Regions from separate parts of the Stenotrophomonas sp. 22DLJC03 genome, predicted to be linked through region 1. Evidence: predicted binding sites of a transcription regulator. Region 1 holds the regulator's gene; each other region holds the start of a gene.
What was found. Region 1 encodes HrcA, which represses chaperone genes, less so after heat shock. Its sites were predicted from a motif close to TTNGCACTCNNNNNNNNNGAGTGCNAA; they were not measured.
Positions count from the first base shown of each region.

Region 2: a site for HrcA is predicted at 1,289-1,315, ahead of rpoH (RNA polymerase sigma factor RpoH). Genes of this name have one in related genera too.
Region 3: a site for HrcA is predicted at 1,095-1,121, ahead of AC13GA_RS12700 (co-chaperone GroES). Genes of this name have one in related genera too.

Region 1 is NZ_JBSPUG010000005.1:86,269-90,720, forward strand. It holds gene AC13GA_RS16940 (LysR family transcriptional regulator) at 1-765, shown strand, start outside; gene recN (DNA repair protein RecN) at 890-2,551, opposite strand; gene hrcA (heat-inducible transcriptional repressor HrcA) at 2,666-3,730, shown strand; gene grpE (nucleotide exchange factor GrpE) at 3,794-4,309, shown strand.
Region 2 is NZ_JBSPUG010000003.1:395,849-400,300, forward strand. It holds gene AC13GA_RS12470 (M56 family metallopeptidase) at 1-580, opposite strand, end outside; gene AC13GA_RS12475 (BlaI/MecI/CopY family transcriptional regulator) at 577-969, opposite strand; gene rpoH (RNA polymerase sigma factor RpoH) at 1,327-2,202, shown strand; gene purD (phosphoribosylamine--glycine ligase) at 2,342-3,625, opposite strand; gene AC13GA_RS12490 (hypothetical protein) at 3,684-4,452, opposite strand, start outside.
Region 3 is NZ_JBSPUG010000003.1:443,045-447,496, forward strand. It holds gene AC13GA_RS12695 (endonuclease) at 1-810, opposite strand, end outside; gene AC13GA_RS12700 (co-chaperone GroES) at 1,168-1,455, shown strand; gene groL (chaperonin GroEL) at 1,539-3,188, shown strand; gene AC13GA_RS12710 (DUF6445 family protein) at 3,323-3,934, shown strand; gene AC13GA_RS12715 (LysR substrate-binding domain-containing protein) at 3,965-4,452, opposite strand, start outside.

The DNA of each region.
Region 1 (4,452 bases):
CGCCTGCTGCAGCGTTCCACCCGCCAGCTGCAGCTGACCCCGGAGGGCTGCGCGTTCTATGAGCGTGGCCTGCGCGTGCTCGCCGACCTGGAGGAGGCCGAGCGTTGCGCCAGCGCGCATGCCGAGCCGCGCGGACGGCTGCGGGTCAATTCCAACGTGCCGTTCGGCCAGCATTTCCTGTTGCCGCTGCTGCCGGCGTTCCTCGAGCGCAACCCGCAGGTCGGGGTGGACCTGACCTTGAATGACGAGGTGATCGACCTGCTCGAGCAGCGCACCGACGTGGCCGTGCGCGCCGGCCCACTGAAGAGTTCCAGCCTGGTCGCGCGACGGCTGGGCGCAACGCGGATGATGATCGTGGCCGCACCGGCCTATGCGCAGCGGCACGGCCTGCCGCGCAACGCTGAAGAGCTGCTGTCGCACAACCGTCTGGACATCGGCCATGCGCGTGCGATGCAGGGCTGGCCATTGCTGCAGGAAGGGCGCGAGCGGATGCTGCTGCCCAGCGGCAATGCCCGCGCCAGCAACGGCAATGCACTGCGTCAGCTGGTGCTGGGGGGCTTGGGCATGGCGCGACTGGCGACCTATCAGGTGCAGGAGGACATCGCTGCCGGACGCCTGTTGCCGGTGCTGGAAGCGGCCAATCCCGGTGACCTCGAAGAGGTGCACGCAGTGTTCCTGGGGCAGGGCGGTTACCTGCCGCTACGCGTACGCGCGTTCCTCGATTTCCTGGTGGAAACGGTGGATCTGGCGCGGCCGTTGGGGTGAGCCTGGTAGTGCCGGCCGTTGGCCGGCAACCTTACGATCTTCGCCCAACCGCGTCGGGGTGCCGGCCAGCGGCCGGCACTACCGTGCGGAAGTCGAGCATGGCCCGACGCTACAAAAGCGGGCCTCAGACCTGCAGCAGCTTGCGTGCGGCGGCGCGCGCTTCCTTGCTCACTTCCACGCCGCCGAGCATGCGTGCCAGTTCTTCTTCGCGCGCCTTGCTGTCCAGCTTTTCCACTGCGCTCTGGGTCATGCCTTCCACCGGCGCCTTGCTGACCCGGTAGTGCGCATGGCCCTTCGAGGCGACCTGCGGCAGGTGGGTCACGCACAGAACCTGGCGCTTCTCGCCAAGCGCACGCAGCTTCTGCCCGACGATGTCAGCCACCGCGCCGCCGATGCCGGAGTCGACTTCGTCGAACACCATGGTCGGCACCGCATCCAGGTCCAGCGCGGCCACTTCGATGGCCAGCGAGATGCGCGACAGTTCACCGCCGGAGGCCACCTTGCGCAGCGCGCGCGGCGGTTGGCCGGCGTTGGCCGCGACCAGGAATTCCACGCGTTCGGCACCCTGCGGATCGGGCTTGCCGGCGTCCTGCGGCTCCAGCTCGATCAGGAACTGGCCGCCGCCCATGCCCAGCTCGGCAATAATGCCGGTGGTGGTGGCCGACAGTTCGGCAGCAGCGCTGCGGCGGCTGGCGGACAGTACGTCGGCCTGTACGCGCCAGGCGGCGGCGGCCTTGTCGATCTCGCCGGCCAGGCGCTGCAGGCGCTCGTCGGCGCCACGCAGCTGTTCCACTTCGGCATGCATGCGCTCGCGCTGCGCGCCGAGCTCGTCCATCGGCACGCGGTGCTTTCGGGCCAGGTCGTGCAGGCGGCCGAGGCGACGCTCGTTCTCCTCGAACTGCTCGGGGTCGGCGTCGAGGTCATCGTGCACCCGGTCCAGCAGCGACAGGGCTTCGTGGAGCTGGATCGAGGCGTTCTCGATCAGGCCGTCCACCTCGCCCAGGCGCGGGTCGTGCTCGATCAGCCTCGACAGCTCGTGGCGGACCTGTTGCAGCAGGTCCAGCGCGGAACTGCCGTCGTCGCCGTTGAGCTGGTTGCTGGCCGCCTGGCAGGCGCTCAACAGGGCGCTGGCATGGGCCTGGCGGCGGTGGCTGGCGCCGAGTGCGGTGATCGACTCCGGCTCCAGGTCCTCGCGGTCGAGCTCGCGCAGCTGGTGTTCGAGGAAGCCGATCCGGTCACTGACGTCGCCCTGTTGCGACAGGGCAAGCGATTCGTCGACCAGCGTCTGCCAGGCGGCGGCGGCACGGCGCACCTGGCGGCGCTCGTCCTCGTTGCGGGCATAGGCGTCGAGCAGGGCCAGCTGCGACGGACGCGTCAGCAGGGCCTGCTGCTCATGCTGGCCATGGATTTCGACCAGCAATCCGGCCAGGTCCGCCAGCTGTGCCAGCGTCACCGGGCGGCCGTTGATCCACGAACGTGAACCGCCATCGGCGCGGATCACCCGCCGCAGCTGGCACTGTTCCTCATCGTCCAGCTCGTTGTCGGCCAGCCACTGGCGTGCGGCCTGCAGCTGGTCCAGCGCGAATTCGGCGGAAAGCTCGGCGCGCGCGGCACCGTGGCGGACCACGCCACTGTCGGCGCGGAGGCCGGACAGGAAGCCCAGGGCGTCGACCATCAGCGACTTGCCGGCGCCGGTCTCGCCTGAAACGACCGTCATGCCGGGCCCGAACTCCAGTTCGGTGGCGCGGACAACGGCAAAATCCTTGATCGAAAGATGTCTGAGCATGGGTAAGGGGTATCAGCAGCCGCGCAACGCTAGCACGTGGGCGAGGGAGGTCCAATGACTTGCCAAGGTGATGCGCCGCCATTATCTAGTGTCCGTGTCTCACAGGTTGATTCCATGCACGGTTCTCCCGACCAGCTTGCCCCGCGTGCGCGCCATCTGCTGCGCACGCTGATCGCGCGTTACATCCAGGACGGCGAGCCGGTCGGCTCGCAGACGCTGGCGCGCGTGGCCGGCTTGGAGGTCAGCCCGGCCACCATCCGCAACATCCTTGGCGACCTCGAAGACCTGGGGCTGCTGGCGTCGCCGCATACCTCGGCCGGGCGCGTCCCGACCGCGCATGGCTACCGGGTGTTCGTCGACAGCCTGCTGCAGATGCAGCCGCCGGGTGAGGGCGAGCTGGCCCGCCTGCGTCAGGAGCTGGCGGGCGGCGGCAGCACCCAGGCCCTGCTCGGCAGCGCCTCGGAACTGCTGTCGGCGATGAGCCATTTCGTCGGCGTGGTCAGCGCGCCACGGCGCGAGCAGTTCGCCTTCCGCCAGATCGATTTCGTGGCGCTGGATGGACGCCGGGTGCTGGCGATCCTGGTGTTCGCCGACAACGAGGTGCAGAACCGCGTCATCGAGACCCGTCAGGACTTCGCGCCAGGCCAGCTGGAGCAGGTCGCCAACTACCTCAATGCCCATTTCGCCGGCCTGCCGATGGCCGAGATCCGTACCCGCCTGCTGCTGGAGCTGCGCGACGCCCGCTCGGAGCTGGAGCAGCTGCTGGCGCGCAGCATCGAGCTGGCCGAGCAGGCGCTGCAGCCGCCGGCCGACGACATGCTGGTGGCCGGCCAGACCCGGCTGATGGGAGTACAGGACCTGTCCGACCTGGAGCGACTGCGTGAGCTGTTCGAGCTGTTTTCCAGCAAACGCGAGATCCTGCAGCTGCTGGAGCGCACCATCCAGGCCCCGGGCGTGCGCATCTTCATCGGTGAGGAGACAGGGATGATGCCGCTGCAGGGCGTCTCGCTGGTCACCGCCCCGTACACCGCCAATGGCCAGGTGCTGGGCGTGCTGGGCGTGATCGGGCCCAAGCGGATGGCCTACGACCGCATGATCCCGCTGGTCCAGGCCACCGCCGATGTGCTCGGCGCGGCCTTTTCACCGGCCGGGCGTACTCCCGGAACATCCGACGCTTGAAACGCAGCATCCCGCCCACACTAGGGTGGGTGGAGGCGGAGATTGACCGCCAGGGACCCAGACATGAACCACGAACATCCAGATATCGAATCCCAGCAGAGTGCCGCCGATGCGGCCGCCGCCGCCGGCGTGAACGACGAAGTGGAGCGCCTGCGCGCCGAGCTTGAGCAGGTCAAGGCCGATGTACTGCGCGAACGCGCCGACCTCGAGAACCAGCGCAAGCGCGTTGCCCGCGACATCGAGCAGGCCCGCAAGTTCGCCAACGAGAAGCTGCTGGGCGAGCTGCTGCCGGTGTTCGACAGCCTGGATGCCGGCCTGAAGGCCGCCGGCGATGATGCCCATCCGCTGCGTGAAGGCCTGGAGCTGACCTACCGGCAGCTGCTGAAGGTCGCCGGCGACAACGGCCTGGTCCTGCTGGACCCGACCGGCCAGCCGTTCAATCCGGAGCATCACCAGGCCATCAGCCAGGTGCCGACTCCGGGTGCCGCCCCGGGCAGCGTGGTGACCGTGTTCCAGAAGGGCTACCTGCTCAACGAGCGCCTGCTGCGGCCGGCGCTGGTGGTGGTGGCGGCCGACTGACCCCCGCGGGGCCGGGAGGCGGGCACGGCCCGCGCCCGACCCGACGCTGAACGCGCCGGACAACCGGAAACACAGCGTTCGGAGGATGGCTTGAATGTTCCACGGGCCTCCCCCACTTCGTATTCATCCACCGGCCGAACGGC
Region 2 (4,452 bases), on a different contig from region 1:
CATTGTTGTCCAGGCGTGCCAGCAAGGGGCGGGGCAGGAGGATCTGCGGGTGCCACAGGCCGACGACCATCGGCCCGTCGACGGCGCAGGTGGCGATCGTCACGTGGGCGGGCACGATGTCGGCCAGGACCGCGCGCAGTCCGGCGGTCGCCGGTTGCGCCAGCCGCCGCAGCCGGCGTGCGTGCAGCGTCGCGTCCAGCAGGCGCATGCCCAGCCACAGGGTGCCCAGCAGCCACAGCAGTGCAAGCAGTGTCGGCAGGGTCTTCGGCAGTTCGACGTAGTAGATGTCGGGCTGTCGTCCGGCTTCGAAGATGGCTTCTTCCGCCGTTGCCCCCTCGCCGGGCATGGGGTGGAACGCGGCCGCGGGCGGTGCCGGTGCGGGCAGGGTGGTCGACCAGCCCGGCAGGAAGGCGCTGAGTGGCAGCAGCAGGGCCGCTGCCATCGCTGCGGTCAGCAGCCAGGAACGTTGTTCGGCACTGAGGGCCCGCCGCCGTGCCAGCCACAGCGCGGGCAGCAGCACGATTGCGGACAACAGCAACTGTCGTACGCCCAATGCCATCGCCAGGTCGATGAGGTTCATTCCTTCCTCCCGGCCCTGGCATCGCTGACGCGCTGCTGCAGTGCCTGCAGTTCGGTGCGGTCGATTTCGCGTTCGTCCACCAGGTGCTGTGCCAACACGTTCGGTGAGCCGTCGAAGAACTGATGCAGAAGATGGTCAAGCGCTTGCCGGCGGGCCTGCTCGCGGCTGAGCGTGGCGTGATAGATGTAGGCGCGACCTTCCTGGCGATGACTGACAAAGCCTTTCTTCGCCAGCACGTTGAACATGGTCAGCACCGTGGTGTACGCGACCGGCTTGTGTTGGCCGAGCACATCCGCCACATCGCGCACGGACGCTTCGCCCTTGTCCCAGAGGATGTCCAGGATGGCCTGCTCGGCGGGAGTGGGATTCTGCGAGACAGGGCGGGCCATGCGCTTCTACGTATGAATTAGTTGATGCATCGGAGCATGTCGCCGGGTGGCTGTCAACGGGTTTCTTAGTAGTAAAGGGTCACCCCTCAGCCCTCGGGCCTGAACACCGGGCAACGTCTCCTGGCCTGAATGGACCTCCAGGACGGCCCGTTCAGCTCCGCTTGACCGGAAATCGCCGGTTTCCGGTGGGTAATTGATTGAATTCCAAGGGATTGTGAATCCCGAAAAGCGTGCTCGCCACTGTCATCAAATCGCGCTACGGTAGGGCTCTGTTTGGGACCAGTGTTGCATCAATAGGATGCTGGAACTTTTTCCTCCTTTAGCAGTCCAAATCCCGGACTGCTAAGATGGGTGCCTATGAGCCAGAACACCTCTACTGCCCTTGTGGCAAACAATCTCCCGATTCCCAGTGCGCTCGGTTCGCTGGACGCCTACATCGGTGCCGTGCACCAGATCCCGGTGCTGTCGGTCGATGACGAACAGGACCTGGCCCGTCGCTTCCGCGACGGCAACGATCTGGACGCCGCCCGCGAGCTGGTGCATTCGCACCTGCGCTTCGTAGTGCACGTGGCCCGCGGTTACAACGGCTACGGCCTTGCGCTGGGCGACCTGATCCAGGAAGGCAACATCGGCCTGATGAAGGCGGTCAAGCGCTTCGACCCGGAGATGGGCGTGCGCCTGGTCTCCTTCGCGGTGCACTGGATCCGTGCCGAGATGCACGAGTTCATCCTGAAGAACTGGCGCATCGTCAAGGTCGCCACCACCAAGGCGCAGCGCAAGCTGTTCTTCAACCTGCGCAAGTCGAAGACGCGCCTGGGCTGGATGAACGCGGCTGAAGTGAGCGCAGTGGCCAAGGACCTGAACGTGTCCGAGCGCGAGGTCATGGAAATGGAGTCGCGCCTGTCCGGTCGCGATATCGGTTTCGATGCGCCGACCGACGAGGACAACGAGCACGCGCCGCCGTCGCCGGCCGCGTACCTGGTGGCCAACGACGAAGACCCGTCGATGGCCTACGAACGTGCGGACAGCGAAGACAACCAGATGCAGCTGCTGCGCGAAGGCCTGGCCGAACTGGATGCGCGTTCGCGCGACATCATCCGCCGCCGCTGGCTGGATGCCGACAGCAAGGTGACGCTGCAGGAACTGGCGGACGAGTACGGCGTATCGGCCGAGCGTATCCGCCAGGTCGAAGCGAACGCGCTGAAGAAGATGAAGGCGCTGTTCACCGCGTAAGCGGGAGGGCGTTGGAACGAAGAAAGGCCCGGCATCGCCGGGCCTTTCTCGTTTGTGGGGCTCATCCACGCATGGCGTGGATCTACCCCGGCGGTGTGGCGCCCGTACGGCCACGCCATGCGTGGCAGCGGCGCCGGCCTCACCCCTCGCGTGCGATCGCGCGCCAGCCAATGTCGTTGCGGTGGAACTCGTTGGCCCAGGTCACCTTCGCCACACCCGCATACGCGTTCGCCTGCGCGTCGCGCACGCTGTCGCCCAACGCCGCCACGCACAGCACGCGGCCACCGGCGCTGAGCACCTGGCCCTGCGCATCCAGCGTCGTTCCTGCATGGAACACCTTGGCCGTTGCCGGCACATCATCCAGGCCGGAGATCACCTCGCCGGTGATCGGCGTTTCCGGGTACGGCTTGGCTGCCAGCACCACGCCGAGCGACGGGCGCGGATCCCACTGCGCATCCACCTGGTCCAGGCGGCCATCGATCGCCGCTTCCACCAGGTCCACCAGGTCCGACTGCAGGCGCAGCATCACCGGCTGGGTTTCCGGGTCGCCGAAGCGCACGTTGAATTCGATCACCTTCGGCGCACCGCTGGCATCGATCATCAGGCCGGCGTAGAGGAAACCGGTGAACGGGATGCCGTCGGCAATCATGCCCTGCACGGTCGGGTTCACCACCTCGCGCATCACGCGGGCGTGCACCTCCGGCGTGACCACCGGAGCGGGCGAGTAAGCGCCCATGCCGCCGGTGTTGGGGCCGGTGTCGCCGTCGCCGACGCGCTTGTGGTCCTGCGAGGTGGCCATCGGCAGTGCATGCACGCCGTCCACCATCGAAATGAAGCTGGCTTCCTCGCCGTCGAGGAATTCCTCGATCACCACGCGGGCACCGGCATCGCCGAATGCGTTGCCCGAGAGCATGTCACGCACGGCGTCTTCGGCTTCGACCTGGGTCATCGCCACGATCACGCCTTTGCCGGCGGCCAGGCCATCGGCCTTGACCACGATCGGTGCGCCCTTCTCGCGGATGTAGGCCAGCGCGGCGTCCACCTCGGTGTGCACGGCGTAGAACGCGGTCGGAATGTTGTGGCGGGCCAGGAAGTCCTTGGCGTAGGCCTTGCTGCCTTCCAGCTGCGCGGCAGCGGCGGTCGGCCCGAAGATGCGCAGGCCGGCGGCGCGGAAGCGGTCGACCACGCCGGCCACCAGCGGCACTTCCGGGCCGACCACGGTCAGCGCCACGCCTTCGGCCTGGGCCAACGCCAGCAGGCCGTCGATATCGGTCACCTTCACCGCGACGTTGCGGCACTTGTCTTCGTTGGCGGTGCCGGCATTGCCGGGCGCCACGAGCACTTCAGTGACACGGGAGGACTGGGCCAGCTTCCATGCCAGGGCGTGTTCGCGGCCGCCAGAGCCGATGACAAGTACGTTCATCACGAGATTCCAGATTGCGTGGGAAGGGAAGTTCCAGGTCCCCGGCGGCGCGTGTGCGTCATTCGCAGCCTTCGCGTCGCAGCGATTCGGGGAAGGAGTAGGTCCAGGACTTCGGGTCCAGGGTGAAGCGGTGCTCCTGACGCACCCGCTTGCCGCCGCAGGTGTTGCCGGATTCCTCGATCAGCAGTGGCCAGATGCGCGCACTGCGGTCGCTGTCGTCGAAACGCAGGGCGAAATCGATGCTGAAGCGGCGGGTGCGGCAGTCTTCGGCGGTATCGGGGTCGGCGGCCGCGTCGACGTTCTCGCATTCGTACTGGGCGTCGTTGTCGATGTGGCTGCGCACGTTGCCGGTGCTGGTCAGGCCTTTCGGGCCCGGCAGGACCAGGGTCTGCGAGAGCAGCGAGAAGCCCTGGCCGAACCAGCCATCCTCGACTCGGAAGCCGTAGAAATCGCTGCCGGCGCGGATGATGCTGGCGGTGCCCGGCTGGCCACCACTGCCGAAGCGCTCGCCGGTCAGCTCGCTGGCTATCCCGAAGCCATCGCCCTTGGGCTGCAGCACGAAGAACTCGATCGTTCCCGGGTCGATATGCGCACCATCGACCAGCGCACCGCACACCGCCAGTAGTTGTTGCCAGCTGTCACCGCTCACCACCGGTTGCTCGGCGCAGACCTGCCAGTCGATCGCGCGCGTTTCATCGTCCTGGGTCCAGCTGCCGCGCCATTGGCCGGAAAGCTTGGCGTCCTTGCCGTAACGCCCGGTCAGGAACGCCTGCAGACGCGCGGTGCGACTGACATGCGCCGCCGGTTCGCTGGCGGCGGGCTTTGCC
Region 3 (4,452 bases), on a different contig from region 1:
GCAGGCTTCACCGGCCACCAGCGCAGTGTTGGTGGACAGCTTCACGCTGCGGCCGCTGGACGGGAAAGTCAGCGGTACGCTGCCGGAAGTGCCGCAGCTCAGGGCGAACGCGCCGCTGGCCAGGTTCACCGTCTCGCTGAACACCACTTCCAGGTCGGCGGCGGCGGGGAAGGTGCTGCTGCCCTGGGCCGGGGTGGTGGTGGACACCGACGGCGGCGTGTTCGGGCCCGGGGTGCCGCCACCACTGAAGGTCTGGCCGTTGTTGCAGCTGCCGAAGGTCTGCCTGGCCGACTCGGCCCAGGTGAAGTGGGCGTACTGGCTGCCACTGCCGGTCAGCTGCAGCGAGGTGCCCGGGGCCGTGCTGTTGGTCTCGGCCACCGGAATGTTCTGGCTGGTCATGCCGGCCGCGGGCCCGCCGGACGCTGTGATGGCACCCTCGTAGCTGAGGAACTGGACCACCTTGCCGCTGGCGTCGACCAGGGCAATGCCATCGTTCGGGCCGTTCTGCAGGCCGTTGGTGGGGTAGGTGACCACGGCGATGCTGGCGCTGCCGCAGCCTGCAGCGGTACCGGCGGGAACCGGATTGTTGGCGTAGACCGTGGCGGCCGACGGATTGCTGCCGTTGTAGAGGTACAGGCGGTAGCCGGACAGATCCTCACCGGCGGTGGCCACGACCTCGATCGCTTCGCCGACGTCGCCGGCGGCGGTGCTGTCGTCGTAGTGCAGTTCGTTGATGAAGACCTCGGCCTGGGCCGGCGCGGCGGCCAGTGCCAGCAGGCAGGCAGCGGCAAGCGGGGACAGCAATCGCATCGACTACTCCTTGTGATTGGGAATGCGCGGCCGAGCCTAAGGCCGATCCAGTGACACTTTGTCGTAAATGAACGTCAGATATCTGACAGTGCGACGCGTATCACCAAATGTCGAGGGTTGCGGGCATCCGCTTGTCGCGTTGCACGCGGAACCCCGCCTTCACGCAGCACCTGGGTGCGGCTTTGCCGGGCGGTGAATTTTTTTGCGGGATCGGCCTTGAAAGGCCCGGGGCCAGCTCCATCTCTGTCCTGCTCCCGATTCGTCGGGCTTTTTCGCGAGCAATGCTGGCAGTCACCTTGGGTGAGTGCTAACATCGCCAGACTTTTTCAGACCAATCAATAACTTAAGAGGTCTCTCATGAGCATCAAGCCGCTGCACGACCGCGTTGTGGTCAAGCCGATCGAAGCCGACGAAATCTCCGCCGGTGGCATCGTGATCCCGGATTCGGCCAAGGAAAAGTCCACCAAGGGTGAAGTCGTGGCCGTGGGCCCGGGCAAGCCGCTGGACAACGGCAGCGTGCGCGCTCCGTCGCTGAAGGTCGGTGACAAGGTCATCTACGGCCAGTACGCCGGCAGCTCGTACAAGAGCGAAGGCGTCGAGTACAAGGTCCTGCGCGAAGACGACGTGCTCGCCGTCATCGGCTGAGCTTCGGCGCGACCTGCTTCATCCCCTGATCTCCAATTCCCAGCCGCCGGGCATCGCCCGGCGCTACCAAAGAGGTAACTGCAATGGCTGCCAAGGATATTCGTTTCGGTGAAGACGCCCGTTCGCGCATGGTGCGCGGCGTCAACGTTCTCGCCAATGCCGTCAAGGCCACCCTGGGCCCGAAGGGCCGCAACGTCGTGCTGGAAAAGAGCTTCGGCGCTCCGACCATCACCAAGGACGGCGTCTCCGTCGCCAAGGAAATCGAACTGGCTGACAAGTTCGAGAACATGGGCGCGCAGATGGTGAAGGAAGTTGCTTCCCGCACCAACGACGACGCTGGCGACGGCACCACCACCGCCACCGTGCTGGCCCAGGCCCTGATTCGCGAAGGTGCCAAGGCTGTTGCCGCCGGCATGAACCCGATGGACCTCAAGCGCGGTATCGACAAGGCCGTCGTGGCCGCCGTCAACGAGCTGAAGAGCATCTCCAAGCCGACCGCTGACGACAAGGCGATCGCCCAGGTCGGCACCATCTCGGCCAACTCGGACGAGTCGATCGGCCAGATCATCGCTGACGCGATGAAGGAAGTCGGCAAGGAAGGCGTGATCACCGTTGAAGAGGGCTCGGGCCTGGACAACGAGCTGGACGTGGTCAAGGGCATGCAGTTCGACCGCGGCTACCTGTCCCCGTACTTCATCAACAACCAGCAGTCGCAGACCGCTGATCTGGATGACCCGTTCATCCTGCTGCACGACAAGAAGATCTCCAACGTCCGTGACCTGCTGCCGGTGCTGGAAGGCGTCGCCAAGGCCGGCAAGCCGCTGCTGATCGTCGCTGAAGAAGTCGAAGGCGAAGCGCTGGCGACCCTGGTGGTCAACACCATCCGTGGCATCGTCAAGGTCGTGGCCGTCAAGGCTCCGGGCTTCGGCGACCGTCGCAAGGCGATGCTGGAAGACATGGCCGTGCTGACCGGCGGCACCGTGATCTCCGAAGAAGTGGGCCTGTCGCTGGAAAAGGCCACCATCAAGGACCTGGGCCGCGCCAAGAAGGTGCAGGTTTCCAAGGAAAACACCACCATCATCGATGGCGTGGGTGACAAGGCTGCGGTCGATTCGCGCGTTGCGCAGATCAAGACCCAGATCCAGGACACCTCCTCGGATTACGACCGCGAGAAGCTGCAGGAACGCGTGGCCAAGCTGGCCGGTGGCGTTGCCGTGATCAAGGTCGGTGCCTCGACCGAAATCGAAATGAAGGAAAAGAAGGATCGCGTCGACGACGCCCTGCACGCCACCCGTGCAGCCGTTGAAGAAGGCGTGGTCCCGGGCGGCGGCGTTGCCCTGGTCCGTGCGGTCTCCGCGCTGGCTGGCCTGAAGGGTGCCAACGAAGACCAGAACCACGGCATCCAGATCGCCCTGCGCGCGATGGAAGCCCCGCTGCGCGAGATCGTTGCCAACGCCGGCGAAGAGCCGTCGGTCATCGTCAACAAGGTCAAGGAAGGCACCGGCAGCTTCGGCTACAACGCCGCCACCGGCGAGTTCGGTGACATGCTGCAGTTCGGCATCCTGGACCCGACCAAGGTGACCCGTTCGGCGCTGCAGAACGCAGCCTCGATCGCTGGCCTGATGATCACCACCGAAGCCATGGTTGCCGAAGCTCCGAAGAAGGACGAGCCGGCCATGGGTGGCGCCGGTGGCATGGGCGGCATGGGTGGCATGGGCGGCATGGACTTCTAAGGTCCTGTGCTGCACCGGAAGCGGCCGGCCTTGGGCCGGCACGCTTCTCTGCTGCTGTGAAAGACCCCGCCGCAAGGCGGGGTTTTTCGTTGCCCGGTTGCCGCCGCGTCAACGCATCGCTACGCTCGGCGTCCATGCCTACCTCGTTCATCGTCGTTGACGACTTCCTTTCTCCCGCCGATGCGCACGGCCTGCGCCAGGCGGCGCTGGGCCTGACCTATCCGGCACAGGAAGGCGCATTCCCCGGCCGCAACTCCCTGGAGCGGCTGGAGCTGGACGGCCTGTCCGGAGCTGCGTCGCGGCTGGTCAATGAACCATTGCGACCGGTCAACCCACTGCAGTCGCACGGCAAGTTCCGTCTGACCCTGGCCGGGGATGTCGGCCGCGCGAAAGTGCACACAGACCACTCTCACTGGTCCGGCATCCTCTACCTGAGCGCGCCGGAGCACTGCGAGGGCGGCACCGAGTTCTTCCGTCACCGCCGCACCAACACCGAACGGATGGCCCTGGATGCCAGCGAGCTGGCCGCATTGGGCTATGCCAATGGCGGCGACATGCATCGCGACATCATCGAGCGCGACAGCATCGACGACAGCCAGTGGGAGATGACGATGCGCATTCCGATGCGCTTCAACCGGCTGGTGCTGCTGCGGCCCTGGTTCTGGCACACCGCCGGGCCGGCGTTCGGCGACCGGCCGGAGAACGGCCGGCTGGTGTACCTGATGTTCTTCGAGCAGGCGCGGTAAGCGGGGGAATCATCCACGCATGGCGTGGATCTACTGGCCCTGCAGCGCTGCGCGCAACCACGCCAGGAAGGCAGGCAGCGCCGGATTGCCATCTGCATCGGCGCGCGTCACTGCGTAGTAGGCGAAGGCCTGCGGCCATGGCTGGTCGATCACCACCTGCAGGCGCCCGTTGGCCAGTTCTTCGGCCGCATGGATGTCGCGTACCAGCGCGATGCCCTGCCCGGCCACCGCCGCACGGATCAGCAACAGGTCGTCATCGAAAGCAGGGCCGCGCTCCAGCCGCTCATCGGCCGCCAGGCCCTGTGCCTGGAACCACAGCCGCCAGTCGCTGCGATCGGCATCCTGCAGCAGCGGCAGCTGCAGGCAATCCTGCACGGTGCCCACGGCGGGCGCGCTGGCCAGCAGCGCAGGGCTGGCCACTGGCAGCAGCACCGGCGCCAGCAGATGCTCGGCATGCAGTCCGGGGTAGCGCCCCAGCCCGTGGCGGATCGCGATGTCCACACCATCGCGGCGCAGGT